DNA from 2 places in the Paenibacillus sp. FSL H8-0079 genome. Region 2 is predicted to be linked to the other one. Evidence: riboswitches for the same ligand, from Rfam matches in the RefSeq annotation. Region 2 holds a riboswitch; the other holds the start of a gene.
The links. A riboswitch is a leader RNA that binds a small molecule or an ion and turns the genes downstream of it on or off. The one in region 2 is predicted to bind FMN.
Positions count from the first base shown of each region.

Region 1: another riboswitch for FMN. It lies ahead of MHI06_RS16835 (DMT family transporter); the one in region 2 lies ahead of ribD (bifunctional diaminohydroxyphosphoribosylaminopyrimidine deaminase/5-amino-6-(5-phosphoribosylamino)uracil reductase RibD).

Region 1 covers NZ_CP150300.1:3,792,366-3,798,914, reverse strand. The annotation lists gene MHI06_RS16840 (amidase) at 103-1,599, opposite strand; gene MHI06_RS16835 (DMT family transporter) at 1,854-2,834, opposite strand; FMN riboswitch at 2,979-3,132, opposite strand; gene MHI06_RS16830 (DinB family protein) at 3,217-3,717, opposite strand; gene MHI06_RS16825 (CGNR zinc finger domain-containing protein) at 3,856-4,407, shown strand; gene MHI06_RS16820 (amidohydrolase family protein) at 4,519-5,895, shown strand; gene MHI06_RS16815 (amino acid permease) at 6,382-6,549, shown strand, end outside.
Region 2 covers NZ_CP150300.1:4,221,283-4,227,831, reverse strand. The annotation lists gene MHI06_RS18835 (hypothetical protein) at 1-1,184, shown strand, start outside; FMN riboswitch at 1,356-1,522, shown strand; gene ribD (bifunctional diaminohydroxyphosphoribosylaminopyrimidine deaminase/5-amino-6-(5-phosphoribosylamino)uracil reductase RibD) at 1,851-2,954, shown strand; gene ribE (riboflavin synthase) at 3,015-3,683, shown strand; gene MHI06_RS18820 (bifunctional 3,4-dihydroxy-2-butanone-4-phosphate synthase/GTP cyclohydrolase II) at 3,721-4,953, shown strand; gene ribE (6,7-dimethyl-8-ribityllumazine synthase) at 5,057-5,524, shown strand; gene MHI06_RS18810 (segregation/condensation protein A) at 5,629-6,429, shown strand; gene scpB (SMC-Scp complex subunit ScpB) at 6,398-6,549, shown strand, end outside.

The DNA.
Region 1 (6,549 bases), 430 kb from region 2:
TTCAGTATGCGGAGCAAACGAGGCTTTCATGCACTATTTTGGCAACACATCATACTCAGGTGGGTAACGTTCAATGATAAAGGTAGATACACGCTGAACGTTCTAAGCTGGAAACATTGGATTACCTTTCATCCCGATCCAGAGATCTGATTGTTCCAGCTGTGCAGCTAGATGTAATAACCAATCCTCACGTCCCTTGGTTGCCATCACTTGAACGCCCATTGGCAAACCTTCAGGTGTCATATGCAGAGGTAAACTTATCGCAGGCTGACCTGTTAAATTCGCGAGCTGGGTGAACGGAGTATACGTAAGACTTGGCTCAAACATCTCATAGATGAGTTGCTGCTGCTGGGTCTTGTCCAATTCACTAATCCGCATGAGATTACGAATCTGTTCGTCATGAGGTGTCAACTCTCCAATCTTAGGTGCAGAAAAAGCATTAACGGGTGTGACGTAGAAGTCATAGCGCTCAAACAAAGTGGACATCTGAGCGGCAGCTACATCCCATTCAGCCAGACTATGAACAAATTCCGCAGCGGACACCTTTTTTCCAGCTTCAGCCAGAACCCAGGATTCAATCTCCATATCATCGGAAGTCAGCGCCCGGCCCATGGATCGTTCCATGGAAGAGATCATCGCGGCCATCTCACCGCTGTTCATCATATAGTAGTTCTCCATCAACCGGACTCCGTTCACCGGACTCAGTTTTTCTTCAACATGATGACCTTGGTCTTCCAACCAGCGAACGAGCTTATATACCGATTCTTTGGCTTCTGCGCTGACAGGTGTGCCGACAGGCGAATCCGTTGTATACGCAATTTTCAGTTTGCGTTGATGTGGATAGCTCATATCTGCCAAGTAACTGCCTGGAAAGAGTGGAGCATGAAATGCAGCTTCAGGCTGAATGACTTGCAAAGTATCGAGCAGGGCTGCACTGTCCCGAACCGAGCGGGATAGTGCAAAATCAATCGATGCGCCTTGCCATTGACGACCAACTCCCGGTCCTACAGGTGTGCGTCCGCGGGTTGGTTTCAATCCAAACAATCCGCTAAATGAAGCGGGAATACGGATTGAACCGCCTCCGTCACTGGCTCCGGCAAGAGGGACAATACCCGAAGCTACAGCGGCGGCAGCACCGCCGCTTGAACCCCCTGGGGAGTGATTGATATTCCATGGATTGCGAGTTGGCCCATGAAGACGGGGCTCGGTAATATTTTTCAAACCAAATTCAGGCGTATTGGTATGTCCTATGATGATAAAGCCTGCATCACGCAGTCGAGTGACAAAATTGGAATTGCGTAATGCGCGATGCTCGCTGAACAAACGTGAACCTGAAGTTAGAAATTCACCTTCCAAGGATTGCGAAATATCTTTCAGAAGCAGGGGCACACCGGCAAATGGTTGTTCTCCAGGGCGAACCAAGCCGGCTTCCTCCCGTGAACGGGTTTCATATGTACGAATGACCGCATTAAGCTGCGGATTGACTTCTTCAAGGCGTGCAAACGCCGCTTCCAGCAAGTCAACCGGGGATACTTCCCGGGATCGGATCAGTTCAGCCAAACCTACGGCATCGTATGAGGTATATGAGAATGAAGACATTAGTGATCGTTCCTCTCTGAATATAGTTCATCTGTTATTCCATATGTCATCGTACCACCGGATTAGATAAAAGACAAAACATAGAAGGGACGTAGTGCGATGAATTGGATATTCAGTATGAGGGGAGGGAAAAGAGCAGAAGATTGGAGATATTAGTAGTGGAAATAAAAAACCACTGCTCATCAAATGCGATGTGCAATGGTTTTATTTTATATTTGATTATTTGTTTATATGTGATCCTCGGATATATCCGCTTATTCAGTTCGAAGCTTAGGTGCTGCATCGGACGCAGTTGATGATCGTTCCTGCTGTCTGGAGATGGCGAAGAGGACCACCCAGATCAAGATAAAACCAAGCAGTTGCTCCCATGTAATCAGCGTACGGAAAGCAATCCAGTTCACCAACACACCCGCCATCGGGAAGCTAAGTTCCGCGAGAGTTGCAACAGAAGCTTTGGTCGACGACAGACCTTTATAATATAACAGAAGACTGAGCAAACCTGGTAACAATGCCTGACCAAGAATGTTGAGGATAACAGCAGTCTGTTCACCCGTTCCGGACGGAAACGTCCATGCTGCACCTTCGTTCCACGTCATAAAGATCAGGAGCGGGAGAGCAACGACGAAGCGAAGGGAGGTGACCGTTTCATAACGCGCCTGTCCCAGCATCAGTCGGCCCATAACGGTTGAACCTCCCCATAAAGCAGCAGCCCCAAGGGATAACAAGCTGCCAGCATGAATCCAGTTGTCCCAGTTACCTAGTGGCAGTGTAAAGCCAAATGTAAGCAGGTACGTTCCTGCAAGTGCAATGAAGAACAGTCCGCCGAAGCGACGTGGTAACGTTTCTTTCAATAACAGCTTAGCCAGTACGATAGCGAAGAGCGGTTGCATTTTTTGTAATAAAAGTACAGTGTTCGGATCGTTATGTGTAAGTGCCATGGTGAACAATACCGTTGCGAGCGCTGATCCTCCCCATGAGATAAAGATCACGGCAATCCAGTGGCGAGGGCGCAGGTTTTTCAGATCAGCCCGGAATTTCCACAGCACGGGAATCGCTATTAGACTGACGATGATATGTTCCACCAGTACAATCTGCGTGGATGTCATCGTATTAAGCAAAATAATGCGGAAGAGTGGATCCACACCCCAGAGGGCGGCGCCGAGAACAACAAGCCAGAATCCGGTATTACTTCGTTCTTTGCGGTAAACGGTTGATGCAGATGATGTCTTTTCCATATTCAGGACTCCTTCGTCAGAACACGGAATCTTCAGTTGGCAAAATCGACAAAAGCCCCCGTTTCGGTATTTACCAAATAAACGGGGGCTCATCCAAGGACATGCGTCAGGAAAGAGGCCTTCCCGTGAACGGCATGTCAATGTGTTGATCTTCTCTCATCCGGACTGTACCGTCGGCCTTGGATTCACACCAAGTCAGTCGCTACATGTCCTTCGTGAAGAACAAATAGCGAGTCGCGGGCTGGTTCCGAAGAACATCACCGCCGGTCGGGAATTGCACCCTACCCCGAAGATCCTATTCAATTATATAGTGTGTTGAACAAGCTGTAACATTAATAAGTTCATCTTATTCCTGTAAGCGCTAGCAGTTCAAGCATTATTTTTAATAAATGATATTCCAGCTTCCTTGCTGTCTGCGAAGAAGCACGATCTGTCCTGCGTGATACGCATCATGGAGTACCCAGCGAGCTAGTTCGTGTGCCCATTTCTCTTCGGTATCCATATAAACGGCTTCAAGATCTGACTCCTGTAGTGTCGCCATTTGATCTCTCAACTGTTGGGCTAATCGAGTTGTACCCTTCAGTAATGTATTCCATCCGTCTGCATCCGTTGAATCTCCGGGATTCCCAAACGTATACTCATTGGAGTCTACGGCTGGAAGTGCAGGCTCTTTACCTTGGATGCGACATAATAAGCGATGGTTGTAATAATACATATGGTTAACCAACTGCCAGATGCTTAATCCCCCTGCGGGTGGAATCCAAGCTGCTTGCTCCGCTGTAAGTCCTTCCAAGGACTTTGACAAAGGTACAATCCAATTGCATTGATCCCAGGTGTCATCCTTTTGAATAAGTATCACATCTAGTGCTGTTGTCTTCGTCATTCAAGTATTCCTCCTTGAGTGCTGTTTTGATGTAACTAGCTAAACCATCGTAATAAGGTTACAATTAATATAACACATCAAGGATTGAGTGTAACCTTTTTTGTTGAATTAAGGTGGTTACATAGGGCGGAGGTATATATGAACAGGTTATGGACTGATTTTGTAAACAGTGATTATCATGATTGGCGTGGGGGAGATCGATCGGAGGACAGGCTCGGAAAGGCAAGCTGGCAGCAAGATTTCTTGGATCGATGGCAACTTCATGCTTCTGTCCCCGCATCCCCAGAAGATGAGTTGTCGATGAGAAACTTCAGAAATGAATTGTTGGCTCTCGGATCTCGTGTATCTTCCGGAGCATCCTTAACAGAACAGGAACGTAATTGGTTGAATGACTTTATGGAAGCAGGGCATGTGAGAAGAAGATTGACTACAATTGATCAGGGACTGAAGCTCCAGCTGGAAGCCGTAGAAGCTCATTGGCATCAGGTTATGGCTGAAGTAGCTGCTGATTTTGCTGTGACTTTGGTGGAGGGAGAAGCGGGCAGGATTCGCATCTGTGATAATTCGGATTGTCGCTGGATGTTCTATGATGATACCCGAAGCAGAACACAGAAGTACTGTGATGATAAGATGTGTGGAAACCTGATGAAGGTCAGAAGATTTCGAGCGAAACGCAAAACCCAAAATTGAAAAATATTAACATAAACTATATAATGTATATATACTAGCGAAACAATAGTCAGAAGCAGTGCGGATTCGTAAGCAGGATGTGATCGTCTTTCAAAACAAATCAGATGGGAGATGTGTCTTGTGCGGACAAGTTATCTGTTGAAAAATGGCTGTGTGTTGTCGATGGATGCTCGAGTTGGACAGTATAAGAGGGCGGACGTTCTGATTCAAGATTCGTTGATCACGGCGGTTCAGCCCGATCTGGATATTCCGGATGCGGAGGTCATTGATGCTTCATCCATGATTATTATGCCTGGGCTGGTGGACACACATCGGCATGTGTGGGAATCACTGGTCAAAACAGCGGGAACCAACTGGTCCTTGCCAGTCTATTTGCAAAATCTCTATTATGGTGCGATGGGAAGCAAGCTCCGTCCACAAGATAGTTATATTGCCAACCTGCTCGGTTCCTTGGAAGCGCTTAACGCAGGAGTGACGACAGTATTGGATTGGAGCATGCCGTATTCTTCCGAGCACACGGATGAACTGATTCGTGGACTTCAGGATGCCGGGATTCGGGCTGTATTTGCTCATGGAGTACCTGGTGAGACGAACTACTGGAATCGGGATAGTCTGCTCACGTATTCGAATGATGTGAGAAGAGTCAAAGAACGATATTTTTCATCAAGGGATCAATTGCTCACTTATGGACTTGCTATTCGTGGTCCGGAGTTCAGTCATTGGGATACAACGGTGAAGGAGATTGAGCTAGCTCAAGAACTAGATGCGATCTGTTCCATGCATGCCGGATTTGGCAGTTGGGGGTCTGTAGATCGCTCTGTTAGTCATTTGTATGAAGCGGGGCTGTTAAGTCCACGAGTGAATATTGTTCACGGTAACACCATGGGCATGGATGAATACAAAATGCTGGCGGATAGTGGTGCTTCTCTGTCGGTCACACCTGAGGTTGAAATGATGATGGGTCATGGATATCCGGCAACCGGCTATTTTCTCGAACATGGAGGAACCCCTACACTCGGTGTAGATGTGGTGACGTCAACAGGCGGGGATATGTTCTCGCAGATGAAGTTTGCACTTCAAGCTGAACGATCCAGAGCGAATGAACAACTTCTGCAGCAGGTTGAGATGCCAGGTGAGTTGAACTTGCAGTCCAGCCAAGTACTGAGATTTGCAACTTCAGCTGGTGCCCAAGCATTGGGTTTGGAGCAGAAGGTAGGAACGCTGACCCCAGGAAAGGAAGCGGATCTGATCATGATTCGTACCACCGATCTGAATATGTTTCCCGTCCATGATCCGATCGGTGCTGTCGTTCAGTTTGCCAATCCATCCAATGTCGATACCGTGTTTGTGGCAGGCAGACTCGTGAAGCGAGAGGGCAAGCTGCTTCATGTTGATCTGGACGCAATCCGTCATACGGCGATGCAGAGCAAAGATTATCTGTTATCCCAATACCGGATGTCGGACGCGGAGAGAATTGCTTTTTCGTGATTCGTATTTTCATATAACCTCTACCTAATATTACGAAATGAAGGGCCGCATAACGCTATGTGGCTCTTTAACGTGCTTGCATATCGTCGAATTAGACAGGATAAGGTAGGAAGGGACAGCAGAAAAAGACGAAAAGAGCTCTCATTTTCTTAAATTCATATAACAAAGGGTTGAAGAGCTTATTCTTGGAAATTAAGGCTCATAAAAACTGCGCATAATATAAATTATACGCAGTTTTGTTTTAAATCCATTTTCATATTCATTCACGTGCAACAGATCATGATAATTTTCGCGGAAAAAGAACAAAATAAGTGATCTCCAAAAATAAATTTAACCAAGCAACGCGATAACGTGTAGAATTCGATAGGTTTTTATAGGTGATCGATAAGATAGAACAAATGACTTTTTCATAGAACAGATGGGAAGCCATCCAATCTCTGCTACATTCATAGCACAATCAAGATTCATGACGAGAGGAACATGACTATGCGCGAGAACGAACAACGATCTTCATTATTTCGTAAAAAACCAATTGCCTCCGGGGGCGATAACAACAGTGCATTGAAACGGGCACTCGGTCCGTTGGACTTAACCACACTCGGGGTAGGTGCCATTATTGGTACAGGCATTTTCGTACTGACCGGTGTAGCTGCC
Region 2 (6,549 bases):
AGGCAGCCGGGCATGAACCGAATCGATTTGTGCGTCCGCAACATGATGAAACGATTACTGAGCTGAAAAAACTTGCGAATCAATGGACGATAGAGGATGCAGCGCAGGCCTTTGTCTCTTCTTTGTGGTCAGCACCCATGATCTGGCGCTCGCTTCTTACGGGCAAGCTTATTGCAAGTAGTATGCCAGACCATGAACACACGCCGTATCCATCTTCGAGCACTTGTAAGATCTGCGGATTAAGTGTAGATCAAGCCACCGACACGACGTTGCAATGGTATTGGCGCATGACCAATGGAACCCCGTTGGACGGTGATCCCTTTGGACAAATGCTGGCACTTCGAGAGCTGGCTGCCGCACAGGAGCTTCCAATACCCAATGAATACGACCGCTGGACATTCCGTGCAGTATTAACGGTGCTACGCGAATTACCTCCCAAAACACGCTATAGTAAGGCAGCAGTTGCGCTCAAGAAGGAACGTCTTTTGCCTACACAAAAGGAATACGCTTACCGTGACTTACTTGAGACGTTAGCTCTGATTGGCATACTGGATACGCCGGAACATCCCGGAATGATAACTCAATTTACGACTTACATACAGCGTGACGAGCGCCCCAATGTTCGGGTTGAAGTGCAGGCGCCTCTGGCGTGGTGGGACTCATCTGTCGGAATCAATGAGAACAACCTGAACAAGATATTCCATGATTTTGATCTGAGTAACATATCTCTTGCGGATAAGCCTGAAGTGAGTCCAGCAGTAAAGGACACGATCTTAGGAGCACTAGAGAAGAAGAGGAGTGTTCGGGGGAAAGTACCAAAGGCATCTCCTGATGCAGGTACCGGGGAGGTTCAGTCTGGAGATGTATATGCTGTTCGGGTCCGGGATGGGGTATGGGTGACGGTATACTGTCATGAAGTGAGAGACAAGCGTGTCATCGTCGAATATCTGGATGGTGTCTTTCCAGAGATGCCGGCAAAAGCAAATTTGCATGGGACGTTTCGACCGAGAACGAATGGACGCTGGAAATGTTCTGCTATCGCGATCGACTCCACAAGTTGGGTCAGAAGAGTGACAAGAGAGTTTCCGCTTCCGACTTCGCCCCTGCAAGAACCTGACCGCATTCCATTTTATAATGCCAAAGAATTAAAGCATATGGCGAGCTGGTGTTTTCCTGATATGTAGGATGATGCGATGGATGGATGTGAAATGCCTCCAAGTAAAAACCGTGCTTCCTTGGGAGGAAGCAGTTTTTTTGTTGTTTCTTAGCTTATTAAAAGTTAGTATGTGACAAAAAGGAACAAAAAACAATTGATTTTTTGGCATTAAAGTGCTAACATCCAATTAATAACGAAAGCAATCCTTCAGGGCAGGGTGCGATTCCCTACCGGCGGTGATGCAAGAAGTGTAAGGACACAAGTCCAGCATTTGATGCAAAGTCCGTGACCTGTCTGCCTATGGCAGATGGCTGATCTGGTGTAATTCCAGAACCGACAGTATAGTCTGGATGGGAGAAGGAGAGGTGCAGACCTAACGGGTTTGCATTCAGCAGGAGTATTGCTGCACAGTCACTATTTGTGATGTATTGCACTGTGCAGGGAAGATCCGGATACGCCGGACAGTTCCATACATATGCCACACTATAGAAGCTCTTTACCTGTAATTGATGTTCATTAAGGTATGTGTCTATTTTCACTTGCTCGAAATGAAGTTTTGGGCAAAGTGTTGGCGTGCTGTATCCATTTCATTCCTGCTGTTGACATTTGTCTCTCATCATCCCCATCGAACTGATTGTTCGACGGGGATTTTTTATAATTAAGACTAAGACTTTAAACCGCGGGGTGAACGGATTTGGAAATGATCAATGATGAATTTTATATGGCACTGGCACTTGATATGGCGGAACGAGCACAGGGACAGACGGGAATTAATCCGGTCGTTGGATGTGTAGTTGTAAAAGAAGGGCGTATTGTAGGCTTGGGAAGCCATCTGAAACGTGGAACCGGTCATGCGGAAGTGCATGCACTTAACATGGCAGGAAGCGACGCAGAGGGCAGTACGGTATACGTTACACTCGAGCCCTGTAGTCATTATGGCAAGACGCCACCTTGCAGTGAACGCCTGATTCATGAAAAGGTGAAACGTGTCGTGGTATGTTGTGAAGATCCAAATCCGCAAGTATCCGGCAAGGGCATAAGCATGCTCCGTCAACAAGGCATTGAAGTTGAAGTTGGTGTATTGCGTGAGCGTGGAAGACGCATGAATGAAAAATTCATTAAATTTATTACAACGGGTCTACCTTTCGTGACGCTGAAGACGGCTACGACTTTGGATGGAAAGATTGCTACTCGCAGCGGAGACAGCAAGTGGATCTCCAACGAGCCCGCTCGTGAGATTGTTCATGCGCTTCGTCATCGTCACCAGGGAATTATGGTTGGCGTGGACACAGTTATTGCCGATAATCCGGAGCTTACAACCCGTTTGCAAGTAGAAGGCATTAGTCCGGTACGCATTGTGGTGGATTCCAAGCTGCGTCTTCCTTTAGGTGCCAAGATGGTTAAAGATGGTCTAGCCCCAACATGGGTACTGACAACAGACGAAGCCAGTCCTGAAGCTGCTGAGCGTTTGGAAGCCTACGGCATCGAAATTATACGCTGTGGTCCTGGACCACGTGTTGATCTGTTAAGCGGACTTAGCAAGCTGGGTGAGCGTGAGATCGGTTCAATTTTGCTTGAAGGTGGAGGCACTCTGAATGGAGCCATGTTGGAGGCACGGTTGGTCGATCGATTGCTGATGTTTATCGCTCCTAAGATTGTAGGCGGTTATGATACACCTGGAAGCTTCCGCTTCGAGGGTGTGGAACGTATGAATCAGGCGATTCAGTTGAATCAGCTGGAAATCGAACAAGTTGGAGATAATATCAGCATTGGCGGTATTCCGGTGTGGCCTGAATAAATAAATGGATCATAAAGTAATAAGTAAGGATCCTTAGAAATGATCGAGGGAGGCGGCAGCATGTTTACCGGTTTGGTGGAAGAAGTTGGTCAGATTCGGCGTATTGGTCGGAAGGGCGAAGCGATGGTCCTGAATATCGGGGCTTCCGCCATCATGGACGATCTAAAGATTGGCGATAGTGTGGCAGTGAACGGAGTATGCTTGACAGCGACAACGCTGGAAGGTGGAGGTTTTACCGCCGATGTAATGCCTGAAACGTATCGTCATACCAATCTCAGTCAGTTGCAATCTGGCAGTAAAGTTAATCTGGAGCGAGCCATGCAATCAGGCGGCCGTTTTGGCGGACATATCGTTCAGGGCCATGTCGATGGTACTGGAGTGATCGGCAGTATCACTCGTGATCAGAATGCAATTGTGTTTGAGATCAAGCCGGATGATCACCAGTTGTTCAAATATCTGATCCCCAAAGGGTCAGTTACACTGGATGGCATTAGCTTGACCGTTGTCCATACTTCACAGACCGCATTCACAGTTTCCATTATCCCTCATACGATTGGTGAGACTGTACTAAATGTCAAAAAGACAGGGGATACCATCAATATCGAATGCGATATTTTGGGGAAATATGTGGATCATTTGCTGCAGTATGGGAGAGGACATCAGGAGACGGGTGCTGGCAAGCCCCGCAGTATCAGTGAAGATTTTCTCTCCAATCACGGATTTGCATAAAGAAAGTAGAGAACAGAAATAAACTGGAGGTGGACCAATGTCAGAACAATCCATTCTGGACACGGTAGAAGAAGCCATATATGATCTCATGCGTGGTAAACCCGTCATTGTTGTGGATGATGAAGATCGGGAGAATGAAGGCGATTTTATCGCTTTGGCCGAAAAGGCGACACCTGAAGTCATTAATTTCATGATCACTGAAGGTAGAGGTCTGGTCTGTGTTCCGATTACACAGCAACGTGCGGATGAACTTAACCTGAAACCCATGGTTCAACAAAATACGGATTTCCATGGAACAGCCTTCACCGTCTCTGTGGATCACAAAGATACAACAACAGGTATCTCGGCACATGAACGCTCTATTACCGTGAAAGGTCTAATCGATCCTGAGGCAAAAGCCGGGGACTTCCGTAAGCCTGGTCACATGTTCCCGCTGATTGCAAAAGACGGCGGTGTACTTCGTCGTGCCGGACATACGGAAGCGGCTGTAGATCTCGCTATCATGTGTGGTTCCTACCCTGCTGGCGTTATCTGTGAAGTGATTAAGGAAGATGGCACGATGGCCAGACTTCCGGATCTGCAGGAGATTGCCCGCAAGCATGATCTGAAGCTGATCAGTATTCAGGACATGATTCGTTACCGTAACGAAAAAGAGCAGCTGGTTCATCGTGAAGTGGCTGTACGCATGCCAACAGACTTTGGTGAGTTCCAAGCGGTGGCCTATACGAACGCTGTGGACAACAAGGAGCACGTGGCTCTGGTCAAAGGTGAGATTGATGGTTCCAAACCCGTACTGGTGCGTGTACACTCTGAATGTTTGACAGGAGATGTATTCCATTCTCATCGTTGTGACTGTGGTCCGCAGTTTGATGCGGCACTCAAACAGATCCATGAGGAAGGCAACGGCGTATTGCTCTATATGAGACAGGAAGGTCGGGGCATTGGGCTGATCAACAAACTCAAAGCTTACAAGCTCCAAGAAGAAGGTCTGGACACGGTGGATGCAAACCTGAAGCTGGGCTTTGCTGCCGACTTGCGTGATTACGGGATTGGCGCTCAAATTCTGAAAGACCTTGGGGTTCGTCAGATCAGATTGCTAACAAACAATCCTCGCAAGATCAAAGGCCTTGAAGGATATGGACTTGAAGTGGTAGAGCGTGTCGCGATCCAGATGGAGGAGAACGAGGATAACACCGTTTATCTTCATACCAAGCAAGCCAAGCTGGGACATATGCTGAAGTTTGATGATATCGAGCAGAACGAAGAGTAAATGCGTTGTAGATGAACACACTTTTACCATGTAATTTATGGAAGTGATTACTTCGGAATTTCCGTTGCTTACATTATATTATACCGTTAGGGAGATGACTTGAATGCCACAATTTTTTGAAGGACATTTAGTATCAGAAGGATCAAGATATGGAGTTGTTGTTGGACGTTTCAACGAATTCATCACGAGCAAATTGCTTAGCGCAGCACTTGATGCATTCAAACGTCACGGCGTGCAGGATGATGAAGTGGATGTAGCCTGGGTTCCAGGTGCATTCGAAATCCCTTTGATTGCGCAGAAAATGGCAGAGAGCGGCAAGTATGATGCAGTGATTACTCTGGGAACTGTTATTCGTGGATCAACTACTCATTACGATTATGTGTGCAACGAGATGGCTAAAGGGGTAGCAGCAATTAACCTGAAAACAGGCGTGCCTACGATCTTCGGTCTGGTTACAACTGAAAATATTGAACAAGCAATTGAACGTGCCGGAACCAAGGCGGGTAACAAAGGTTGGGATGCAGCTACGGCGGCAATTGAGATGGCAAACTTGACGAAACAGCTAAAATAGTGCTTATTTAATAGTAGTGCCCTGCTTTGCGCAGACGAAAACGGGAAACCGGATTCGGACGGCTTAGCAGGGTTTTGTATTTTTCTGGCGGGAGGATTCGTCTAGTGACGGTAGTTACATACAAACTGGAGACTTTTGAAGGGCCTTTGGATCTGCTGCTTCATCTGATTGATAAGGCTGAAATTCATATCCAGGATATTCCCATCAGCGATATTACCGATCAATACATGGCGTATCTGCATTCGATGCAGGAACTGGAACTGGATATTACGAGTGAATTTCTGGTCATGGCAGCAACACTGCTGTCGATCAAGAGCAAACTTTTATTGCCAAAACCACCGGTAATTGAGGATTTCGAGGATTATGATTATATGGAAGAAGAAGATTATGATCCACGTGCAGAGTTGATCGCACGTCTGATAGAATATCGCAAGTACAAGGGGATTGCGCGTCATCTTCATGAACGGGAGTGGGAACGCAGCCTTATTTTTTCCAAAGAGCCCGAGGATCTGCGCCCTTATATGCCTGTAGAAGCCCCTTCGAACCCAGTTGAGGGATTACACACCTCTGACCTGATTGCTGCATTTCAGAAGGCGCTACGCAAGGCTGAGAAGCGTACAACCGTAACCCGGATCAAACGGGATGAAATATCGGTTAAGGACCGGATACGGGATGTCATCGGCGCTTTGGAAAGTATGGGGCCGGGAGGCAGACTTTTGTTCTCCAAGTTGATGGATGAGCATATCTATCGCCATGAGATTGTCGTGACTTTCTTGGCGGTGCTGGAACTGATGAAGATGAAGCAGATTGTCTGTTATCAGGAGCGGATGTTTGAGGATATCGTTATGGAGTGGAGAGGGGAAACAAAGAATCATGGATTTTCGGAAATTGAAATCGATTATTGAAGGCCTGCTGTTTTTGTCCGGAGAAGAAGGTCTGAGTATCAAACAAATTGCCGAGATCGTCGACCAGCGAGTGGAGCTTGTAACGGACGCGATTGAGGAGATGATTGGTGAATTTTTACA